DNA from 4 places in the Serratia sp. LTN-2 genome. Region 1 is predicted to be linked to each of the others. Evidence: predicted binding sites of a transcription regulator. Region 1 holds the regulator's gene; each other region holds the start of a gene.
What was found. Region 1 encodes Fur, which represses iron uptake genes when iron is present. Its sites were predicted from a motif close to ATAATAATGAGAACNACTATCAA; they were not measured.

Region 1 (5,275 bases):
GACCGATACCTCCAATACCACCTCCGTGCAGTTCTTTAACCGCCAGAGCTACCTGAACCCGTGCCTGGATTCTTCCCAGCGCTTTGTCGACAAGGTGATCGGCGAGATCGCCCAGATGCATAAAGAAGCCGGGCAGCCGATCAAAACCTGGCACTTCGGCGGCGACGAGGCGAAAAACATCCGCCTGGGCGCCGGCTATACCGACAAGGCGAAACCGGAGCCGGGTAAAGGCGTCATCGACCAGAGCAACGAAGACAAGCCGTGGGCCAAGTCGCAGGTTTGCCAGACGATGATCAAAGAAGGCAAGGTGGCCGACATGGAGCACTTGCCGAGCTACTTCGGCCAGGAGGTCAGCAAGCTGGTGAAGGCGCACGGCATCGACAGAATGCAGGCCTGGCAGGACGGCCTGAAAGACGCCGAGAGCGCGAAGTCGTTCGCCACCTCGCGCGTGGGCGTCAACTTCTGGGATACCTTGTACTGGGGCGGTTTCGACAGCGTCAACGATTGGGCCAATAAAGGGTATGAAGTGGTGGTCTCCAACCCGGACTACGTCTACATGGACTTCCCTTACGAGGTGAACCCGGACGAGCGCGGTTACTACTGGGGCACCCGCTTCAGCGACGAGCGCAAGGTGTTCAGCTTCGCGCCGGACAACATGCCGCAGAACGCGGAAACCTCGGTCGATCGCGACGGCAACCACTTCAACGCCAAGAGCGACAAGCCGTGGCCGGGAGCCTACGGGTTGTCCGCTCAGCTGTGGAGCGAAACCCAGCGCACCGATCCGCAGATGGAATACATGATCTTCCCGCGCGCGCTGTCGGTGGCCGAACGCGCCTGGCACCGCGCCGGTTGGGAGCAGGACTATCGCGCCGGCCGCGAATACAAAGGCGGGGAGACCCACTTTGTCGACACCAAGGCGCTGGAGAAAGACTGGCTGCGCTTCGCCAATATCCTGGGCCAGCGTGAACTGGCCAAGCTGGACAAAGGCGGCGTCGCTTATCGTCTGCCGGTGCCCGGCGCACGCGTAGCGGGCGGCAAGCTGGAGGCGAATATCGCGCTGCCGGGATTGGGCATCGAGTACTCCACCGACGGCGGCAAGCAGTGGCAGCGTTATGACGCCAAGGCCAAGCCGGCGGTATCGGGTGAGGTGCAGGTGCGTTCGGTCAGTCCGGACGGTAAACGTTACAGCCGCGCCGAGAAGGTCTAAGCCCGGCGCATCGGCCTGTCGTCATGGCGGCGGGCTGCTTAACGAAGGGGGAATGCGTCCGCCTCTGCGCGTGTCGGCGTGAAGCGGACGTGAAAGTGAGAGCAGTACGTGGAGTCGCAGTGCCGCTGCAATTGTAGTATTTCATGACATGATCTTTCCCCGGCTGGTCCGGGGATTTTTTTGCTCACCGTTCAGCAAGCATAAAAAAACCGCCTCAGGGTGAGGCGGTTTTTCATAGCCAGTCAGGCTTATTTCTTGTCGTGCAGCGTTTCGTCTTCGCGGCAGTCACCGGTTTCACAGTGGCCGTACAGGTACAGGCTGTGGTTGGTGAGCTTGATGCCGTGCTGCTTGGCGATATCACGCTGGCGCACTTCGATGGATTCGTCACTGAATTCGATCACTTTGCCGCAGTCCAGGCAAATCAGGTGATCGTGGTGATGCTGTTGGGTCAGTTCGAACACGGACTTGCCGCCTTCGAAATTGTGACGTGTCACAATGCCCGCATCGTCAAACTGGTTCAGTACGCGATAAACCGTTGCCAGGCCGATCTCTTCGCCCATATCAATCAGTTTTTTGTACAAATCTTCCGCACTGACGTGATGGCATTCCGGATTTTGCAGTACTTCCAGGATTTTGAGTCGCGGAAGCGTGACTTTTAAGCCGGCCTTCTTCAATGCGATGTTGTTGTCGGTCATGCGAATTCAGTCCTGTTACTATGCTAATCAAGTTGAGGCGTACTCGCCTGTGGCATCGGTCGGCACAAAGAGTTAATGCGTCTCATTATAGAACCGGTTGTACTAAATGGAAACCGCCGGTTGTTAACAAAGATATAATTGCACTATTGCATGTTTTGCATGCAACGCCTTGATGGGTGGGATAAACCGATAACTCAGTCTACCTTGACGGGGTGGGAAGTTACAAATCTGTAGCTTCTATCGCAGCAATCCCTGCTGCCGATGATGGCCCTGTGCGCACACTATGCACTTTACAGGGCCTTTGTTCAACCTTTCGCCAGTTGCGGCGTTTAGCCGACGATATCGGCCAGGCTCAGCTCTTCGACGATCTGTTTGACCCAGGCATCGACGCGCTCGTTGGTCAGCTCCGGCTGGCGGTCTTCGTCGATCGCGAGACCAATGAAGTGGTTGTCGTCCGCCAGGCCTTTGGAGGCCTCGAAGTGGTAGCCTTTGGTCGGCCAGTGGCCCACGATGGCCGCGCCGCGCGGTTCAATGATGTCGCGGATGGTGCCCATCGCGTCACAGAAGTATTCCGCGTAGTCTTCCTGGTCGCCGCAGCCGAACAGCGCCACCAGTTTGCCGTTGAAATCGACTTCTTCCAGCGTCGGGAAGAAATCATCCCAGTCACACTGCGCTTCACCGTAGTACCAGGTCGGGATACCCAGCAGCAGGATATCGAACCCTTCCAGGTCTTCTTTGCTGCTTTTAGCGATGTCGTGTACTTCAGAGACGTCGTCGCCAAACTGTTTCTGGAGAATTTTCTGGATCATTTTGGCAATGTTTTCGGTATTGCCAGTGTCGCTGCCAAAGAAAATGCCTACAGTAGCCATATCGCGTATAACCTTTAAATTCAAGTAATTGCATTACTCGATGCCAGCACTGCCGCCGCTGACGCCGATTAAAATGATGCCATGACAAGAGCCTTTCGCCACGGGGGCGGGCGCCGACAGGCGCAGTCTCTTGCCGGTAAATGCGTATCATGCCAGAAAGTGGCGCCGGGGTTTTATCGCATTTATGCGATGCCGGAGAATGAAGAAAAGCGTGGTCGATCCGGCGTTGTCCTTAACGCCGCGCCGCGCGTGCGGCCGAAGAGATCAATGTTCCGGCTGTTCTTCCGCCAGTTGCGCCAACAGCATCTGCTCGATGAGTTCGCTGCGGCTAATGTTGCGCTGTTCCGCCAGTTTGTTCAGGGCGTCCACCGCATCCGCGTTGATTTTCAGCTCTACGCGCCGCAATCCACGCACTTTATCGCGCCGTAACTGATTGCGCTTATTGATTCTAAGCTGTTCATCGCGGGAAAGCGGGTTGGTTTTCGGGCGCCCCGGACGGCGTTCATCTGCGAACAGATCCAGCGTCGTGCGATCCGTTTGTTCTTTTGCCATAGGTAGCGGTACTGCAAGGGAGTTTGCATCAAAAAGCGCTCGCACGCTTCCGGAGGCATCGGTTAACACACTTCGGGCCAATAAACCCTAACCCAAATTCACCCCCGAACCGGCGTTCGCGAACGCGCTGGCGCGGCGGCAAAATTATAGCGCGCCATATTACCCCAGCAGATGGAGCGGCGACAATGCCTAACTGCGGGCTAAACGCGCTAAGCCGTTATCTTTAGCGCGTTTTTTCGCCAGATGAGCGTATTTTTCAGGCTTCGTCGAGGAAACGGTGGATGGCGCGCAGCACCGCGTCCGGTTTTTCGGCGTGCACCCAATGGCCGGTGCCGGCGACGACATGGGCGCGAGCCTGCGGGAACTGGCGGGCGATGTCCGCACGATAGCTGTCCTGCACGTACGGCGACAGGCCGCCGCGAATGAACAGCGTCGGGTGCGGCCAGGCCGGCACGTCCTGCCAGCCGGTGATGTCTTCGTAGCGTTCGATCAGCACCGGCAGGTTGAAGCGCCATTCGCCATTGTGGAAGGACTTCAGCAGGAACTGGATCACGCCTTCTTCCTGCAGATAGTCGCGCATCAGCTGGGCGGCCGCCTGGCGTTGGGTGATGCCGGCGGCGCTGACGGCCTTCAGCGCGGCGAAGATCTCATCGTGGCGGCGAGTCTGGTAATCCACCGGCGCCACGTCGATGACGATCAGCTTAGCGATGCGCTCCGGCGCGATGGCGGTCAGCGCCATCGCCGCTTTACCGCCCATCGAATGGCCGATGACGATCGCTTTATCCAGCTGCAGTTCGTCGAGCAGCGCCAGCAGATCCTGCGCCATGGCGGGGTAGTTCATGTCGTCGGCGCGCGGGGAGAGGCCGTGGTTGCGCAGATCGACCTTGATCACGCTGTGCTGCTGGTGCAGATCGCGTGCCAGCACGCCCAGGTTGTCCAGATTGCCGAACAGCCCGTGGATCAGCAGCACCGGCAGCGCATCTGACTCGGCGGCCAGCAGTTGATAATGTAATTTCATGGCGAAGTTCATACTGAGAGAGATTCAGATTAGGGTATCATGATTGAATCGCACGATGAATCATGCGGAATTTTCGCGGCGCGGGCTTGGCAGTGCCGGCTATAGGTATTAGTCTGCATTTGCCGTCCGGAGGCACATTGTTGTGTTCGCTCCAGCGCTTTTAACCTTATAATCCCATGGCTTGAATGCAGGATCTGGCTTCAGGTTCTAAGTAGAAAAAACAGTATTGGATAAAGATGAAAACTATTGAAGTCGACGAAGAGCTTTACCGTTATATTGCCAGCCACACGCAACACATCGGTGAAAGCGCGTCCGATATTTTACGCCGCATGTTGAAATTCACCGCCGGTCAGCCGGTGCGCGCGTTGCCTGCCGCCAGTGCGTCGCAGTCCGTCGAGCTGGAAAAGGCGGCCCCGGCGCAGCGTCCGCGCGATCGCGTGCGCGCCATGCGCGAACTGCTGCTGTCGGATGAATACGCCGAGCAGAACAAAGCGGTCAACCGTTTCATGCTGGTGCTGTCCACGCTGTACACCCTCGATGCCGCCGGTTTCGCCGCTGCCACCGAGGCGTTGACCGGCCGTACCCGCACCTATTTCGCCGGCGATCAGCAGACCCTGCTGGCCAACGGCACGCACACCAAGCCGAAGCATGTACCGGGCACCCCTTACTGGGTGATCACCAATACCAATACCGGCCGCAAACGCAGCATGATCGAACACATCATGCAGGCCATGCAGTTCCCGGCGGAACTGATCGAGAAAGTTTGCGGTACCGTCTAATTTAGCGAACAGCCCGTCATGATGGCCGTGCGCGACATATTGCCCGGTCACCGACAGGGATGAGGGAGATATGTCGATGGCGAATAATCCACGTGCCGGGCAGCCCGCCCGCCAAAGCGATCTGATCAACGTAGCCCAGCTGACGTCGCAGTACT
Region 2 (5,275 bases), on a different contig from region 1:
GCCACCCGATCGGCCGCGGAAGGCTGCGCGACGAAATCGTCGCTCGCTTCGCCCAGCCAGGCGGCCAGCGCCAGCTCACCCTCGGCCTGGCTGCGCAGCGCCACGACCCGCAGCGAAGGATGCGCATCGCGGAAGGCGCTCAGGAATTGATCGTCGGCAAACAGCGCGTGCTGGCGATCGGCGATCAGCAGCGCCGGTTTGATCTGCTCGGCATAGGCGTTCAGCTCGCTGCGCTGATGGCTGAACAGCGCGTTGACCGGCGCCACGCCAATTTTCAGCAGCGCGAAGAACACGATATAGAACTCCGCCACGTTGCCCAGCTGCACCAGTGCGGTGTCGCCGGATTTCACGCCGCGGCGCAGCAAAGCGGCCGCCAGGCGATCGGAGCGCTGTTGCAGTTCGCGATAGGACAGGCTGCCCTGGGCGTCGATGATCGCCGGAGCGTCATTGTTGGCCTGGCGGTCGAGGATCTCGGTCAGCGGCTTGTCAATCCAGTAGCCGCGCTCGCGATAGCGGCTGGCGAACTCCGCCGGCCAGGGGGTAAAGGCAATGCTCATCTTGTCGTTATCCTTGATTCATACCAAAGGCACGCAGAATGGTGCTGAGTTTGGTGCCTGTTTCATGCCATTCAGATTCGGGTGAAGAGTCTTCCACGATGCCGGCGCCGGCGAACAGCCGTACCCGGTTGCCGTCAACGGTGCCGCAGCGGATAGTCACTACCCACTCGCCGTTGCCTTCGTCGTCGCACCAGCCGACGATGCCGCCGAACAGGCCGCGATCGAATGGTTCCAGCTTGCCGATCAGGGCGTGCGCCTGGGCCGTCGGCATGCCACACAGCGCCGGCGTCGGGTGCAGCAGGCAGGCCAGCGACAGGGCGTTTTCGTCGGGAGATGCCGCCTCGCCGTCGATCGGCGTGGAGAGATGCCACAGCGTGGTGGTGGTCAATAATTCAGGGGTTTGCGGCACGTTCAGGTAGCGGCAGCGGCCGGCCAGCACGTCACGCATGCTTTCGGTGACGATGCGATGCTCGTGGCGATCTTTCGCCGAGGCCATCAGCCGCTCTCCCACTTCGCGATCGCGCTGCGGGTCGGCCTCGCGCCGGGCGGAACCGGCCAGCGGGTTGGAATAGAAACGTCCGCCGTCCTGGCGCAGCAGCAATTCGGGGCTGGCGCCCAACAGCGCGCCCTGCTCCAGCGGCACATGGAAATGGAAACCGTGCGGGTTCTGGGCAATCACGCGCGCCATCAGCGCATGGCGATCCACCGGCTGACGCGTTTCGATCTCCAGCAGGCGCGACAAGACCACTTTGTCCAACTCACCGGCCTTCATCGCGTCGACGGCGTCGCTGACCATGTTCATGAACGGCTGCTGTGGAGGCAGCTCCGTTACCCCGGCCAGCTCCGGCCCGTCCGCCGCCGGCCTAACGCCGGCCATAAAGGCGGCGCGATCGAACCAGCGACTCTGCTGCGGAATAAACAGCGCCGAAGGCTGCCGGGTATCGAACGGGATGGCGCCGCACAGCAGCGGCTTTTTGATGCCGGCCTGTCGGGCCTCGGCAAACGCCTGCCGTACGCTGCGCTGGAACTCGCCGTTCAGATCGGCGCCGTCTGCGGCCGGCAGGCGAATGCGGCTGAAACAACCGGTGGTGGTCAGACTGCGGAAAGGAGAAGTAAAGAAGAAGCCCGACGCCGGAGAAAAATCAGCGGCAAATCGCTGCTCTTCGCACTCCTGCACTTCCTTTCGATTGATGTCGTTCACGGCAGTATCCATCGCTTCGCCCTCAAGAATTTGAAGTGATAACCAATATAATAATGATTATCATTTGAGTTAATTCCGCGCTAAATTACTCGCCGATATTTGCTATGTCAATAAACGTAAGCACTTCTTTCATTTCGAAATCATGACATAAACGCTGTGGGTTTTACGCATGCCGATGATAAGCATTGCTATTTGATCCCACAGCGTTGTCTTAACGCGTTCGACTACTTTTCCGTAGCCGGCTGCGGCTCCGGTTTGTGCATCGTGACCTGACGCAAACCGGTCATGGCGAACAACAGCAAGATGCCGAGCGCCGCCGCGCCGAAGCCAAAGCCGCTGGCGCTCATCGCCGGCAGCATAAAGGCGCCCATCGCCCCCAGCAGCAACGCGCCCAGCGCATCGCCCACCACGTTCTGCGCCGTCCACAGGCCATTGATGCGGCCGAGGAAGTTGTCCGGCGTCAGGCTCTGGATCAGACCGTATTGCAGCAGCGAGTTCAGCGCGCTCAGGTAGCCGAACGCCACCAGACACAGCAACGCCAGGCTGTACCACGGCATCAGGCCGAACAGGCCAATGGCGGCGAACGCCGCGATCGCCGTCAGCAGCATCACCCAGCCGGGGCGCGCCACGTGCGCCACGCGCCCGCTGGTGAACGCGCCGATGGCCGCGCCGAGCGGCACGGCGGCGTACATATAACCGAGGTGGGCAGCGTCGATGTGCCAACCTTCCGCCATCGCCGGGTACAGCACGCGCACCGCGCTGGCCATGGTCAGCAGCGCGCCGATCAGCGCCACCATGCCGATCACCTTGTTCTGGAACAGGAAAGCGAAACCGCCCGCCAGCGCGCGCAGCGGGTGTTCACGCGGCTGCGGCGGTGGCATCAGCTGCGGCAGGCTCAGCAGCGGCAGCAACGTCAGCAGGGTGCCGAACGCCGCCAGACCGTAGTTCCAGGCGATGCCCATATGGGCGATCACCAGGCCGCCGATCGCCGGAGAAAGAATCGAGCCGAAGCGCACCGTCAGCATGCTGATGGCGCCCGCCTGCACGATGTTTTCGCGGCCCACCAGCGCCGGCGTGGCCGCCAGCAGCGCCGTCACCCCCACCGCGCCGAAGAAGCCGTCCCACACCGCCAGCAGATAAATGGCCGCCAGCGAAGGCGACGGCAGCAGGGCGTTGAGACACAGGCCGACAAAACCGACGCCGCAGGTGGAACGCGCAAACAGAATCAGCCGGCGTCGCTCATAGCGATCGGCCAATACCCCTCCCATCAGCAGCCCAGCGAACATGCCGCCGCCGGCCAGCGTCACCGCCAGCCCGACCTGCAGGGTGGAACCGGTCAACGCCTGGATCTGCACCGGGATGGCGATCGCCATCAACCCCAGCGCCACAATGGAGATAAAGCGCGCGCAGAACACCGCGCGGAAAGCCCGGTTGGTTTTCAGCAGGCTAAAATCAAGCAGGATGGAGGGTTTGCTACTCATCGGTTGTTCACCACATCTTTAAACGGGGATTCTGCAGTTGCGGGGCGCTATGCTAGCACAGATGACGAAATCAATAATGATAATAAAACTCATTGATATTCAATTGTGAGCGACCGCAAGAAACGCCGCCAAACGCGGGATAATCCCGTGCCTGGCGGCGGGATGAGGGCGTCATTACAGCGTGCGCAAGATCCGGTTCAGCAGCGGCCCCAGCACTTTGAACGACGCCGGCGAAACGATATCGACGTGCGCACAGTCCAGCTCGTGCGCCTGCAGCGCATCGACGTACTGCGACCAGGTTTGCTGCACGTCCATCCCTTCCTGCAGCGTGCGTTTAGCGACGAACAGCGTCGCCTGGCCGTGGAAACGGGCGGTCCGCGTGTGCGACAGCAACCGCACCGAATCGGCGTAGTTGGCTTCGATGTTGTCGAACATCGCCGTGCGCGTCTCGCCTAGCGCCGGATCGAGCGTGTCCTGCGACACCGCCAGGAACTGCTCGCGCTCGCGCTGCACTTCCTTCAACACGTTGTCGTCCAGCATCACGTCCCAGTTTTGGGTCTCCGGCGGATAGGTATCCAGCAGGCCGAGGAACGCCACTTGCTCGCCGCGCGCCTGCAACCGGGCGGCGATGCCCTGCGCCAGCGTGCCGCCGAGCGAATAACCGATGAAGTGGTACGGCCCGTGCGGCTGCACCTGCAACACCGTCTGCAAGTGGGCATCCACTACCTGATCCATGTCTTCGCTCAGCGCCAGCGGGCCATCCGGCCGCGGCGACTGGATGCCGACCAGCGACCAGTGCTGGTCGAGATAGCGCGGCAATACGCTGAACTGCCAGGAGAAGCCGGATGCCGGATGCAGACAGAACAGCGTCGGCCCCTCGGTGACGCGCAGCGGCAATACGCTGTCGAAGCCACTGCGATCGGCCTCTTCCTGCGTGCGATCCTCCGCCAGCAAGGCGGCCAGCTGCTCAACGCGCGACGCCACCATCACCTGGCCGACGGACACCGCCTTGCCCAGATCGCGGCGCAGCTCCGCCGCCAGGCGCATCGCCAGCAGCGAATGGCCGCCGAGCGCGAAGAAATCGTCGTCGGCGAACACCTGCTCGCGCTGCAGCAAACGGGCGAATACCGCCGCGATCTCGCTTTCCAACCCGGCCTGCGGCGTCCGCCCCGCCTTGCGTTCACCGCCCTGCGGCTGCGGCAACGCCTTGCGATCCAGCTTGCCGTTGGCGCTCAGCGGCAAATCCTGCATTTCCACCAACGCCACCGGCACCATGTGCGGCGGCAGGCGGTCGGCCAGCGCCGCACGCAAAACTTCCGCATCCCAGCTCGCGCCGGGTTGCATCACCAGATAACCCACCAGCTGGCGCGCATCGCCGCCGGCGTCCACCGGCGTACCCTGCAACACCAGCGCGTGCGTCACCGCCTGGCGCACGCCCGGCAGCGACAGCAAGGCGTGGTCGATTTCACTCAGCTCGATACGCTGCCCGCGGATCTTCAGCTGATCGTCGCTGCGGCCCAAATATTCCACCGCGCCGTCCGGCAGCCAGCGCGCCACGTCGCCGGTGCGGTACATCCGTCCGCCCTCGCCGAACGGATCGGCGACAAAGCGGCTGGCGGTCAGATCCGGCCGGCCAAGGTAGCCGTGCGCCAGCTGCACGCCGGTCAGATACAGATCGCCCGCCACGCCCGGCGGCACCGGCCGCAGGCGCGCGTCCAGAATGCGCAACCCGGTGTTCCATACCGGCAGGCCGATCGGCACGTTGGCGCCGGTCACCTTCGCCAGCGCGTCGCCGTAGGCCGGATGCCAGGTCACGTCCACCGCCGCCTCGGTCGGGCCGTAGAGGTTGTGCAACGGCACCGCCGTGCGGCTTTGCCACAGGCGGCACAGCTCCGCCGGCAGCGCTTCGCCGCTGCAGAACACCTGGCGCAGCGCGGCGCAGCTCGCCACCGCCGCGTCGTCGTCCAGGGCAGCGACGAAGGCCGCCAGCATCGACGGCACGAAGTGCAGCGTGGTAATGCGATGTTGTGCGATCA
Region 3 (5,275 bases), on a different contig from region 1:
CAACTCGGCGGCGAAGGCGAAGATGATCATCTGCTGCGCCGCATGCTTGTCGATGCCGCGCGACTGCAGATAGAACAGCTGCTCTTCATCGATGCGCCCCACGGTGGCACCGTGACTGCACTTGACGTCGTCGGCGTAGATCTCCAACTGCGGTTTGGTATCCACTTCCGCCACCTTACCCAGCAGCAGGTTATGGTTGGTCATCTGGCCGTCGGTTTTGATCGCGTGCTTGGCCACTTTGATCATGCCGTTGAACACCGCCTTGCCGCGATCGCTGACCACGGTTTTATGCAGTTGACGGCTTTCGCAATAGCCCTTGTTGTGTTCCAGATAGGTGCGGGTATCGCAGATCTCTTTGCCCACCGGCAGCACCAGGCTATTGATCACCAGATTGGCGCCCTCGCCGTTCAGCTGCGCGCTGGTGTTGTGGCGCGTCAGGCCGGCGCCCAGCAGGAAGCTGTCGCTTTTCACTCGCGCGTCGCGGCCGATGACCAGATCGTTATGGGCGAAGTGGTAGCTTGGCTGGCTCTCAAACGCCAACTTGCAGTGCAACAGCCCGGCGTTGTCCGCCACGTTGGCGGTCAGGCGCGCGCCGGTAAAGTGCGCGGCTTCGCCCAGGCTGACATAGTGTTCGATCACTTCCGCCTCGGCCCCGCGCCCGATCTCCAGATGATGGCGATGATGCACGGTGTTCACTTCCCCGGCACCGCCACGTCCGCTGCTGATATGCAGCAGGTACAGCGGCCGCGCGGGGGCTTTGCCGGCGGGCAGGCGGATCAGGCTGGTTTCCTGCGCCAGGCTTTCGGTCAGGTGCAGGAAGACCTCCGGTTGGATCGGCTCCGGCAGCGCCTGCGGCGTGCCGTAGGCGGTCAGCTCAAACTGGTAGTCGCCCAGGTCGCCATCGCTGAGCGCGGCACTGTAGCGGCCGTCGATGAACACCAGCCGACAGGCGTCGATGCCAAGCGCCAACGCATCGGCCTGCTCGGCGGTTACCGGCGCGGGCTGCGGCTCGAGGAATTGCTGCTCCAGCAGGCCTTCCAGCGGCGTGTATTTCCAGTTCTCATGCTTGCGCGTCGGCCAGCCGAGCCGCAGCGCCTGCTGCCAGTGCGCCAGCGCATGCGGTGAACGCTCGCCGCCGCGCCCTTCGAACAGGCGATACAGCTGCTGCAGCGCGTTTGAATTACTGTTGGTCGGTAAGCCAGCCATAGCCCTGCTCCTCCAACTGTTTCACCAGCGAGAAATCGCCGGATTTGACGATGCGCCCCTGCGACAGCACGTGCACGTAATCCGGTTTGATGTAGTCCAGAATACGCTGGTAGTGGGTGACGATGATAAAGGCGCGCTTGCCGTCACGCAGCGAATTGACGCCGTTGGCGACGATCTTCAGCGCGTCGATGTCCAGACCGGAGTCGGTTTCATCGAGAATGCACAGATCCGGCTCCAGCGCCGCCATCTGCAGAATATCGTTGCGCTTTTTCTCGCCGCCCGAGAAACCGACGTTGACCGAACGGGTCAGCAGATCGGCCGGCATATCCAGCAGCGCGATCTTCTCTTCGATGAAATCGGCGAAGTCAAAGCGATCCAGAGGCTCCTGTTCGCGGTATTTGCGCACCGCGTTGACCGACGTTTGCAGGAAAAAGTGGTTGCTGACGCCGGGGATCTCCACCGGGTACTGGAAGGCCAGAAACACGCCTTCGCCGGCGCGATCTTCCGGATCCAGCTCCAGCAGGTCCTTGCCCTTGAAGGTGACTTCCCCTTCGGTCACTTCGTACTCTTCACGCCCGGCCAGCGTGGCGGACAGCGTACTCTTGCCCGAGCCGTTCGGGCCCATGATGGCGTGCACTTCGCCCGGTTTAATCTCCAGATCCAATCCCTTGAGGATCTCGTTGCCTTCCACGCTGACTTTCAAATTCTTGATGCTTAACATGCTGTGTCCTCAGATAGCGCCGACGGCGCTAAAAATGCGGCGATTAGCCCACGCTGTGTTCCAGGCTGATGGCCAAAAGTTTCTGCGCCTCGACGGCGAACTCCAGCGGCAGCTCGGAGAAAACGTCCTTGCAGAAACCGTTGACGATCATCGAAATGGCGTCATCCTCGCTGATGCCGCGCTGCAGGCAGTAGAACAGCTGGTCGTCGCCGATCTTCGAGGTGGTGGCTTCGTGCTCCAGCTGAGCGCTGTTGTTGCGCGCTTCGACGTACGGGAACGTGTGGGCGCCGCTGTCCGGCCCGATCAGCATCGAGTCGCACTGGGTAAAGTTACGGGCGTTTTCCGCCCCCGGCAGGATTTTCACCAGGCCGCGATAGGTGTTCTCGCTGTGGCCGGCGGAGATGCCTTTGGCGATGATGGTCGACTTGGTGTTTTTGCCGATGTGGATCATCTTGGTGCCGGTATCCGCCTGCTGATGGCCGCTGGTCAGCGCCACCGAGAAGAATTCGCCGATCGAGTTGTCGCCCTGCAGGATCACGCTCGGGTATTTCCAGGTGATGGCCGAGCCGGTTTCCGACTGGGTCCAGGACATTTTCGAACCGGCGCCTTCACACAGCGCGCGCTTGGTGACGAAGTTGAGGATGCCGCCCTTGCTCTCGCCGCCGGAGAACCAGTTCTGCACCGTCGAGTATTTCACTTCGGCGTCTTTATGCAAGATCACTTCCACCACCGCCGCGTGCAGCTGGTAGCTATCGCGCACCGGGGCAGAACAGCCCTCGATGTAGCTGACGTAACTGCCTTCGTCGGCGATCAGGATGGTGCGCTCAAACTGGCCGGTTTTGGCGGCGTTGATACGGAAATAGGTCGACAGCTCCATCGGGCAACGCACGCCCTTCGGCACGTAGACGAAGGTGCCGTCGGAAGCCACCGCGGCGTTCAGCGCGGCGAAGAAGTTATCGTTGGACGGCACCACCCGCCCCAGGTATTGGCGCACCAGATCCGGGTACTCCTGGATCGCTTCGCCGAACGAGCAGAAGATCACCCCGCTCTCCGCCAGTTTTTCACGGTAGGTGGTGGCGACCGAGACCGAGTCGAAGATGGCGTCCACCGCCACCTCGCTGCCCTCGCGTACCGGCACGCCGAGTTGGTTGAACGCCAGCTCCACTTCGCTGGTCAGGTAATCTTTTTCCGTCGCCGCGCCCGTTTGCTGCTCGGCGCCGGGTTGCGAACCGCAGGCGTCGTCGCAGCTGCCGCAGGACGGCGCCGAATAGTAACTGTAGTCCTGGTAGTTCAGGCGATCGTAATTGGCCTTCAGCCAGTGCGGTTCTTCCATCTGCAGCCAGGCGCGATAGGCCTCGAGGCGGAATTCCAGCATCCACTCGGGTTCGTTGCGCTTGGCCGAGATGGCGCGCACCACCTCTTCGTTGATGCCCTTGGCCAACTCATCGGTTGCCAGCTGGGTGAAGAAGCCTTCTTTGTAGCGACCTTCGCTGACCCAAGCCTGCACTTCATTAGGCATTTCTACATTGCTTCGTGTCATGTTGATTGCATCGCTCAAACGCCAAAACTCTCGCCGCACCCGCAGGCATGCTGAGCTTTAGGGTTGTTGAATTTGAAGATCTGGTTCAGCCCTTCACGGACATAATCGACCGTGGTGCCATCGATAAACGGCATCGCCTTCAGCGGCACATACAGTTTGGCGCCGTCGCGCTCAAACAGCAGATCGTCATCGGCGGGGTCGCGGGTCAGATCCAGCACATAGGCAAAGCCGGCGCAGCCGGATTGTTTCACCCCTAGCTGCAGCCCTTTCACCTGCGGATCCTGCTGCATCAGTTTCGTTATTTGTCGTACGGCGCTGTCGCTGAGCGAAATGCCTTGCCAGACATTTTCATCCAGAGAAAAAGTGCCGACATTTTCCGTTTGCATAGGGTCTACCTCACACTCGTGTTTGGCCACAGCCAATCTGGGTTGCTTATATGTTAGTGATAACGATTATCACTTCAACCGTTTGTTTTGCGGGGGTATCCGCCGCGAGCGCGGTTTTTCGCTGCGGCGCGCGGCAAGCCAACGGGACATCCGTGGCGGCTTGCGGCGTCAGGCGGCAAGGTGTGCATGCTATCCCTATGAATTTGTTATCTATCCTGCATCACCGCACCGCACTCCCCGGTGGCCCGTCAGCGTTACAGCGCCACGGTGCGTTGCCGTTCTAAACATTCATAGAAAATACCTATTTCTGCATTCTGTCTGTCGTAAATGTGCGTTTATCGGCATTTCTCGCCCTGTGCGGACTGAGGGGCTGCTGATTAAAGTTTAGTCGCTCTGGATCAAGTTGGGCCGCCGAGGGCCAATTGCCACCCTGCACAACAAAAAAACGCCGTATCGGGGATTGATCGGCAACGCGGCAGTTTATATGATAATGATTATCATTCAATTTGAATTTGAGCGCGAAGCCAATGACTCTTACGATCAACGCATGGTTGCTGGGCAAGATTGACGAATACAAATTCAGCGTGCGCGACGCCACGGTGGACTTTTATATGGCCGAAGCGGCGCTGCGACGCCCGGAATGCAATATTGATCATCTGAAGCGATACAACAGCGTCAGCCTGACCATGGCCAATCTGTGCCTGGAGAACGGCGACGACGACAGCTACCTGCACGCGCTCAGCAAGCTGCACAACCGGCTGATCGTCGAGATCAACAATCCGCAGCGCTGCCAGCTGTTTCGGGTGCAAAGCTACCACTTCGCACGCCACACGCTGACGCTGATCTGCCAAAAATATGCGATGGAAGGCACCTGGGAGAAGGCGAACGCGTTTCAGAAGGACTTCGTCAAACGCGTGCCGTTTCAACTGTAAAGCGATGCGTTCCGCAGGCCGCTGGCCTGCGGAAGCCGACGGGGATCAGTCGATGACCGCCGTGGTCAGACGCGAGGTGCAGCACAGCCGGTCGCGCGCGTCGAAGATCTCTATCTGCCACACCTGATGGCGGCGGCCCACGTGCAGCGCACGGCACACCCCGCGCACCTGCCCATCGAACACCGCGCGCAGGTGGTTGGCGTTGATCTCCAGCCCCACCACTTTCTGCTCGCCTTCGCTGCACAGGTAGCCGGCCATCGATCCCATCGATTCCGCCAGCACCACCGACGCTCCGCCGTGCAACAGCCCGAACGGCTGCCGGGTACGGCCATCGACCGGCATGGTGGCCTCGAGGAAATCCTCGCCCATCTGGGTAAACTCGATGCCCACATGGCTGACCATGCAGCCGTCACCGGCGCGGTTCAGCTGCTCCAGCGATGTTTCACGTTTCCACAATTTCACTCAATCATCTCCAGAAGTGCCTGTAATG
Region 4 (5,275 bases), on a different contig from region 1:
AGCCGCAACAGCTGTTCAAAGACGACTGGCAGGAGAAGATCAACACCTTCCTGCATGACTGGCTGCGGCGCGAGAACGCTGCACTCGGCGCGCTGAGCCGCGAGCAGAAGCGTCGCCTGGTCAGCGATCTCTATCATCAGGGGGCGTTCAAGGCTAAAAGCGCGGCGGATTACATCGCCAACGTGCTGTCGATGGGGCGCGCCACGGTGTACAAACATCTGCGGGAATTGAAGCAGGAGTAAAGGCGGCGAGAAAGCGGGAAAGGGGCGGCGATGGCCGCCCCTTGTCGTTACCAGCGGTAGTTGACCGAAGCGATAATGCTGCGGCCGCTGCCGTAGAAGCAGGCGTACTCGCCGCTGCACGATGAAACGTATTTCTTGTCCGTCAGGTTCTGCACGTTGAGCTGGAGCGCCGCGCCGCGCAGCGCCGACGAAGCCTGACCGAGGTCATACTTCACCATGGCGTCGTACAGCGTGTAGTGCGGCACGTCGTACTGGCCGGTGGCGTCGGCCGGCGCATCGCCGATGTAGCGCACGCCGCTGCCGACGGTCAGGCCGTTCAGCGCACCGCTCAGGAAGCTGTAGCTGCCCCAGGCGGATGCCGCATGGCGCGGGATGCCCGCCGGGCTGTGGCCGATTTCATCCGCCGAATTGGAGTCTTTGGTCACCACGTCGGTGTAGGTATAGGCGGCGGTCAGCTTGATCTCCGGCGTCGGCTGAGCGTGCACTTCCGCCTCAATCCCCTTGGATTTCACCTCGCCAATCTGCTCGTAGGTGGAGGTGAGACGGTTATAGGACGCCACGTTGCGTTGGGTAATGTCGAACCAGGAGAGGGTCAACAGCGTGTTGCCGCCCGGGATCTGGTACTTCACGCCCACCTCGGTTTGCTTGCCGGTGGTCGGCTTGAGCGGATCGGCGCCCGGCGCGCTCGGATACAGGTTAGGATCGAACGAGGTGCTGTAGCTGACATACGGCGAAATACCGTTATCAAAGGCGTAAAGCAGCCCCGCGCGGCCGGTAAATTGCGCATCGTTGTAAGTCTGCTCTTTACCGCCGACGGTGCGATCGCGGGTGTTGACCTGCGACCAGTCCTGGCGGCCGGACAGCAGCAGGTTCCAGTCATTCCACTCCAGCTGGTCCTGCAGATACACCCCAACCTGATTCAGCGTTTTCAAGTCGCTGGAAGCCAGCGTCAGCGCGCTGCCATCAATGCTGCTATGCGTCGGGTTAGCCCAGTCGATCGGGTAGTCGTTGCCGCGATCGCGATACATCTTCGAATCGATATGGCTGTAACGATAATCCAGCCCGCCCAGCACGGTGTGTTTCACCTCGCCGGTATCGAACAGGCCCTTCAGCTGGTTATCCACGCCAAACTCGTTGGTCATCTGCGTTTCATGCTGCGCCATGCGGGTGACGGTGTGGTCGTTGACCTTCGAGTTTACGTTATAAACCAGATATTTATAGTCTTCATCGCGGTGGGTGAAGCGCAGGTTCTGGGTAAACGACAGCGCATCGTTGAAGTTATGCTCGAGGCTGTAACCGATCGACGCCTGCTCGCGCCGCGACTTGTTGAAGCTGGGCTCGCTGACGTTGAAATCGTAAGGCACGTAGCCCGCGCTGGTCGGGAACAGCGTGCCGGCGCGCGGCAGGAAGTTGCGCGACCCGGCTTTCGGATCGTTCTGGTAGCTGGTCAGCAGCGTAAAGCTGGTGTCTTCGTTCGGCAGCCAGGTGAAGGCCGGGGCGATAGCCACCCGTTGCTGCTTGCTGTCTTTGACGAACTCATGTTCGGTTCTGGCGATGCCGTTCAGGCGGTAGAACAGGGTGTTGTCGTCGTTGAGCTTGCCGCCGAAATCGAACGCCGTTTCCGCCAGATGGCGGTTGCCGGTGCTGAATTTAACTTCGTGAATGCTCTGGGCGGTAGGGCGCTTGCTGGTCATCACTACCACGCCGCCGGGGCTGACCTGACCGTACAGCACGCCGGCCGGGCCGTGCACCATCTCCACGCGCTCCAGCAGCCAGGGATCGATCTGCCCGGCGCCGCCGTTTTGGCTCGAGAGGCCAAAGTGCAGGCCGTCGAGCAGCTTGGGCGCATAGCGGAAGCCACGGCTGATCACTTCGTCATTGCGGTTGGAGTTGCCGCGGTAGGTGGTGATTACCCCGCTGGTGTAGTTCAGCGCGTCGGCGACCGACGCCGGTTCCTGGTCGTTCATTTGTTCGCGCGTGACCACGGAGATAGACTGCGGCGTCTTGCGCAGCGGGACGGCGGTTTTGGTGCCGGCGGCGCTCTCTTTGGCGACGATCCCTTTGACCGGCGCGGTCACGCTGTTTTGCGCGTCGGCGGTCACCAAAATCGTCTCGTCCGCCGCGGCCGACGCGCTTTGCGCGAAGGGCAGTAAAGCCAGCGCCGATCCCAGCAACAAACGCCTGGCGGACATCGCCTCGGCATTTTTGTTGTCCATCCCTTTGTTTTTAATCTTCATTATCTCTCCTGAATACCTGCTTTTGTGTGTCATGCCACCCTGATAAACCCCGAAATGCCGACGAGCGTGCTTTGCCTCATCAACGCGGAAGCGTCGTGTTTGCACGACGGTAAAAATCCGACAAATAGTATTGAAAATGATAATGAGTATCAATACGATTGTCAGGTTTTGTAAAAATCACTCATGTTATGTAAGGGGCGCTATGGAGTTTTTGCCGGAAAAGAGGCCAGACAACGGTCATGAGGGATTGGCGGCGCAATGGCTGCGTGAAGAGACGGCAGGGCAGCGCGCATGGTGGCAGAAGGTTGCCGCTCACGGCACGCCCATCGTCGAGCCGTACGACGACAGCCACGTCAAAATGACCTGGCTATGGCGCGACCCTGCCGGCGATGAGCAGTGCTCGCCGATACGTCGCGTCTATGCCGATATCAACGGCATTACCGATCACCACAGCACGTCTCCCAGCAGCCTGACCCGGCTCCCCGGCACCGACGTTTGGTACGGCGCGGCCGTTATCGATCGCCGCTGGCGCGGCGGCTACAGCCTGATCCCCATCACCGACCGGGAGCTTCCCCCGGTATTCAGCGACGAAGAAACGCTGCGCGATCGCCAGCAGCGCGCCTGGTGGATCTCTTTGTTCCCGCTGGCGATCGCCGATCCGCTGAATCGCCTCTCGCTGGGGCCTTCGCATCGCCTGCGCCCGGTTTCCCTGGCCCAGGGGCCGGATGCCGACGACCAAAGCGCCTGGCAGGCCGCCGATCGGCCGCTGGAACAAACGCGGCTACAGCTCTTGCAGTGGCGCAGCGAACGGCTGGGCACCCAACGGCGCGTCTGGCTGTATGCCAGCGGCGACGCCGAGGTGAAAGCGGAGCGTCCACTGGTGCTGCTGCTCGATGGCCAAAACTGGATCGAGAGGCACGCGCTGTTGCCGGTGATCGAGAACGAGACCGCAAAAGGGCAGCTGCCGCCGGCATGTTGGCTGCTGATCGATGCGATCGATGGCGAACACCGGGAAAACGAACTGCCTTGCAACGCCGCTTTCTGGCAGGCGGTAATCGACGAACTGTTGCCGCAGGCGCAGCGGCGCGAACCCTTCAGCGAGGCGGGCGCGCGCACCGTGGTCGCCGGCCAGAGCTACGGCGGGCTGGCGGCGCTGTACGCCGGCCTGCACTGGCCAGAACGCTTCGGCCACGTGCTGAGCCAGTCCGGCTCTTTCTGGTGGCCCACGGTGCAGTTCGTTACCCAGTTCGAAAAGCGCCACGAGCTGGAGGAAGGCTGGCTGATACGCCAGGTTCGGCAACGCCGCGCGGCGGCACCCACGCTCACCGTGCTCCAGCAAGCCGGCGATCGCGAGGCGGACATCGAATTCGTCAATCGCCAGATGCACGAGGCGCTGACGGCGGCGGGGCACCGCGCCGATTATCGCGTGTTTTCCGGCGGCCACGATGCGCTGTGCTGGCGCGGCGGCCTGGTGGACGGCGTGCGCCAACTGCTTTGCGCGATGAAATAACCCACACATGTTGACAGACTGGTAAGGCAAATGACTCAGGAACAACAAAACCCGTTCGATGACGAAAGTCTCCGTTTCTCCGTATTGATCAATGCGCAGCAGCAGTATTCGCTGTGGCCGCAGTTTGCCGATACGCCGCCGGGGTGGCGAGTGCTGATGGGGCCGGCGGCGCGCGGTGAATGCATCGACTACATCGAAACGCACTGGCAGGACATGCGGCCGGCGTCGTTGAAAGCGACGGATGCGCAGCGTTAATCGCGCAGCAACCACATCGCTACATTCCGTTTGAGGAAAAGGACAGACACCATGTCAGAAACGCTTTCATTGCCGGATACTCAGGTCGAGTACCGGGATTATCCGCTGGTTGCGGCACAACCGGGGATCTGGATCGCCGATCAAATCGCGCTGCGTCGCAACAGCTTCGCCGTGGCGCATTACACCGAACTGCATGGCGATATCGATCGTCCGGCGCTGGAACGCGCGATCCGTCAGGGGCTGGCGGAAGCGGATACGGTTCAGGCGCGGTTCTTTGAGGCGCAGGACGGCCAGCCGGCACAACGCTTACCGCTCAGTGCGGATCCCGCGCGCGTGGAGGCGCCGGAGTGGTTCGATTTCAGCGCGCGGCCGGACGCCGAACAGGCGGCGCTGGCGCTGATGCACGACGATCTGGCTCAGGAATTGCCTGCGGACGGCGAGCGGCCGCTCTATCGCCATGCGCTGATCCGTATCAGTGCCGATCGCTGGTTCTGGTACCAGCGTTTTCATCACCTGACCCTGGACGGCTTCAGCTTCGAGGCCATCACGCGCCGGATCGCCGACATCTATCGCGCGCTGCGCCACGGGCTGTCGCCGGCGGCCTCGCCATTTACGCCGTTCGGCAAGGTGGTGGAAGAGTTTCAGCAATGGCAAACCTCGCCGGCGCGACAGCGGGCGGCCGAGTTCTGGCGACAGCATCTGCGCGATCTGCCGTCGCCGCTGTCATTATCGACGGAAAGCCGCGAGGTTGAACCGGGTACCCGGCCGCTTAAACAGGCGTTGGTGCTGCCTGAGTCGCTGTTTGACGCCGCATTGCGCATCGACGCGCTGCAGTCGCTGCAACCGGCCGATATCGTCACGGCCGCATTGGCGATATACCTGGCGCGCATGAGCGGTGAAACCCGCTTTTCAGTCGGTTTTCCTTTCATGCGCCGCATGGGTTCACAAGCGCTGGCGGCGGCCGGCCCAGTGGTTAACGTGCTGCCGCTGCTGCTGAACGTGACGCCGGAGATGTCGCTGGCGGAGGTCTG

Region 2: entS (enterobactin transporter EntS) is a predicted target of Fur. The motif match lies at 3,316-3,338, and genes of this name have one in related genera.
Region 3: sufA (Fe-S cluster assembly scaffold SufA) is a predicted target of Fur. The motif match lies at 3,904-3,926, and genes of this name have one in related genera.
Region 4: fes (enterochelin esterase) is a predicted target of Fur. The motif match lies at 2,610-2,632, and genes of this name have one in related genera.

Annotation. Positions count from the first base shown of each region.
Region 1 is NZ_JCAXDO010000004.1:354,421-359,695, forward strand. Features, by position in the region: gene AC6BYQ_RS11600 (beta-N-acetylhexosaminidase) at 1-1,207, shown strand, start outside; gene fur (ferric iron uptake transcriptional regulator) at 1,456-1,902, opposite strand; gene fldA (flavodoxin FldA) at 2,232-2,771, opposite strand; gene ybfE (LexA regulated protein) at 3,036-3,323, opposite strand; gene ybfF (esterase) at 3,580-4,353, opposite strand; gene seqA (replication initiation negative regulator SeqA) at 4,578-5,120, shown strand; gene pgm (phosphoglucomutase (alpha-D-glucose-1,6-bisphosphate-dependent)) at 5,197-5,275, shown strand, end outside.
Region 2 is NZ_JCAXDO010000026.1:7,094-12,368, forward strand. Features, by position in the region: gene AC6BYQ_RS26070 ((2,3-dihydroxybenzoyl)adenylate synthase) at 1-557, opposite strand, end outside; gene AC6BYQ_RS26075 (isochorismate synthase) at 565-1,770, opposite strand; gene entS (enterobactin transporter EntS) at 1,983-3,239, opposite strand; gene AC6BYQ_RS26085 (enterobactin synthase subunit F) at 3,414-5,275, opposite strand, start outside.
Region 3 is NZ_JCAXDO010000011.1:120,293-125,567, forward strand. Features, by position in the region: gene sufD (Fe-S cluster assembly protein SufD) at 1-1,206, opposite strand, end outside; gene sufC (Fe-S cluster assembly ATPase SufC) at 1,181-1,927, opposite strand; gene sufB (Fe-S cluster assembly protein SufB) at 1,971-3,467, opposite strand; gene sufA (Fe-S cluster assembly scaffold SufA) at 3,482-3,853, opposite strand; gene AC6BYQ_RS19795 (hypothetical protein) at 4,381-4,785, shown strand; gene menI (1,4-dihydroxy-2-naphthoyl-CoA hydrolase) at 4,831-5,247, opposite strand; gene ydiJ (D-2-hydroxyglutarate dehydrogenase YdiJ) at 5,244-5,275, opposite strand, start outside.
Region 4 is NZ_JCAXDO010000001.1:133,103-138,377, reverse strand. Features, by position in the region: gene AC6BYQ_RS00665 (helix-turn-helix transcriptional regulator) at 1-242, shown strand, start outside; gene AC6BYQ_RS00660 (TonB-dependent siderophore receptor) at 290-2,479, opposite strand; gene fes (enterochelin esterase) at 2,682-3,989, shown strand; gene AC6BYQ_RS00650 (MbtH family protein) at 4,020-4,244, shown strand; gene AC6BYQ_RS00645 (amino acid adenylation domain-containing protein) at 4,296-5,275, shown strand, end outside.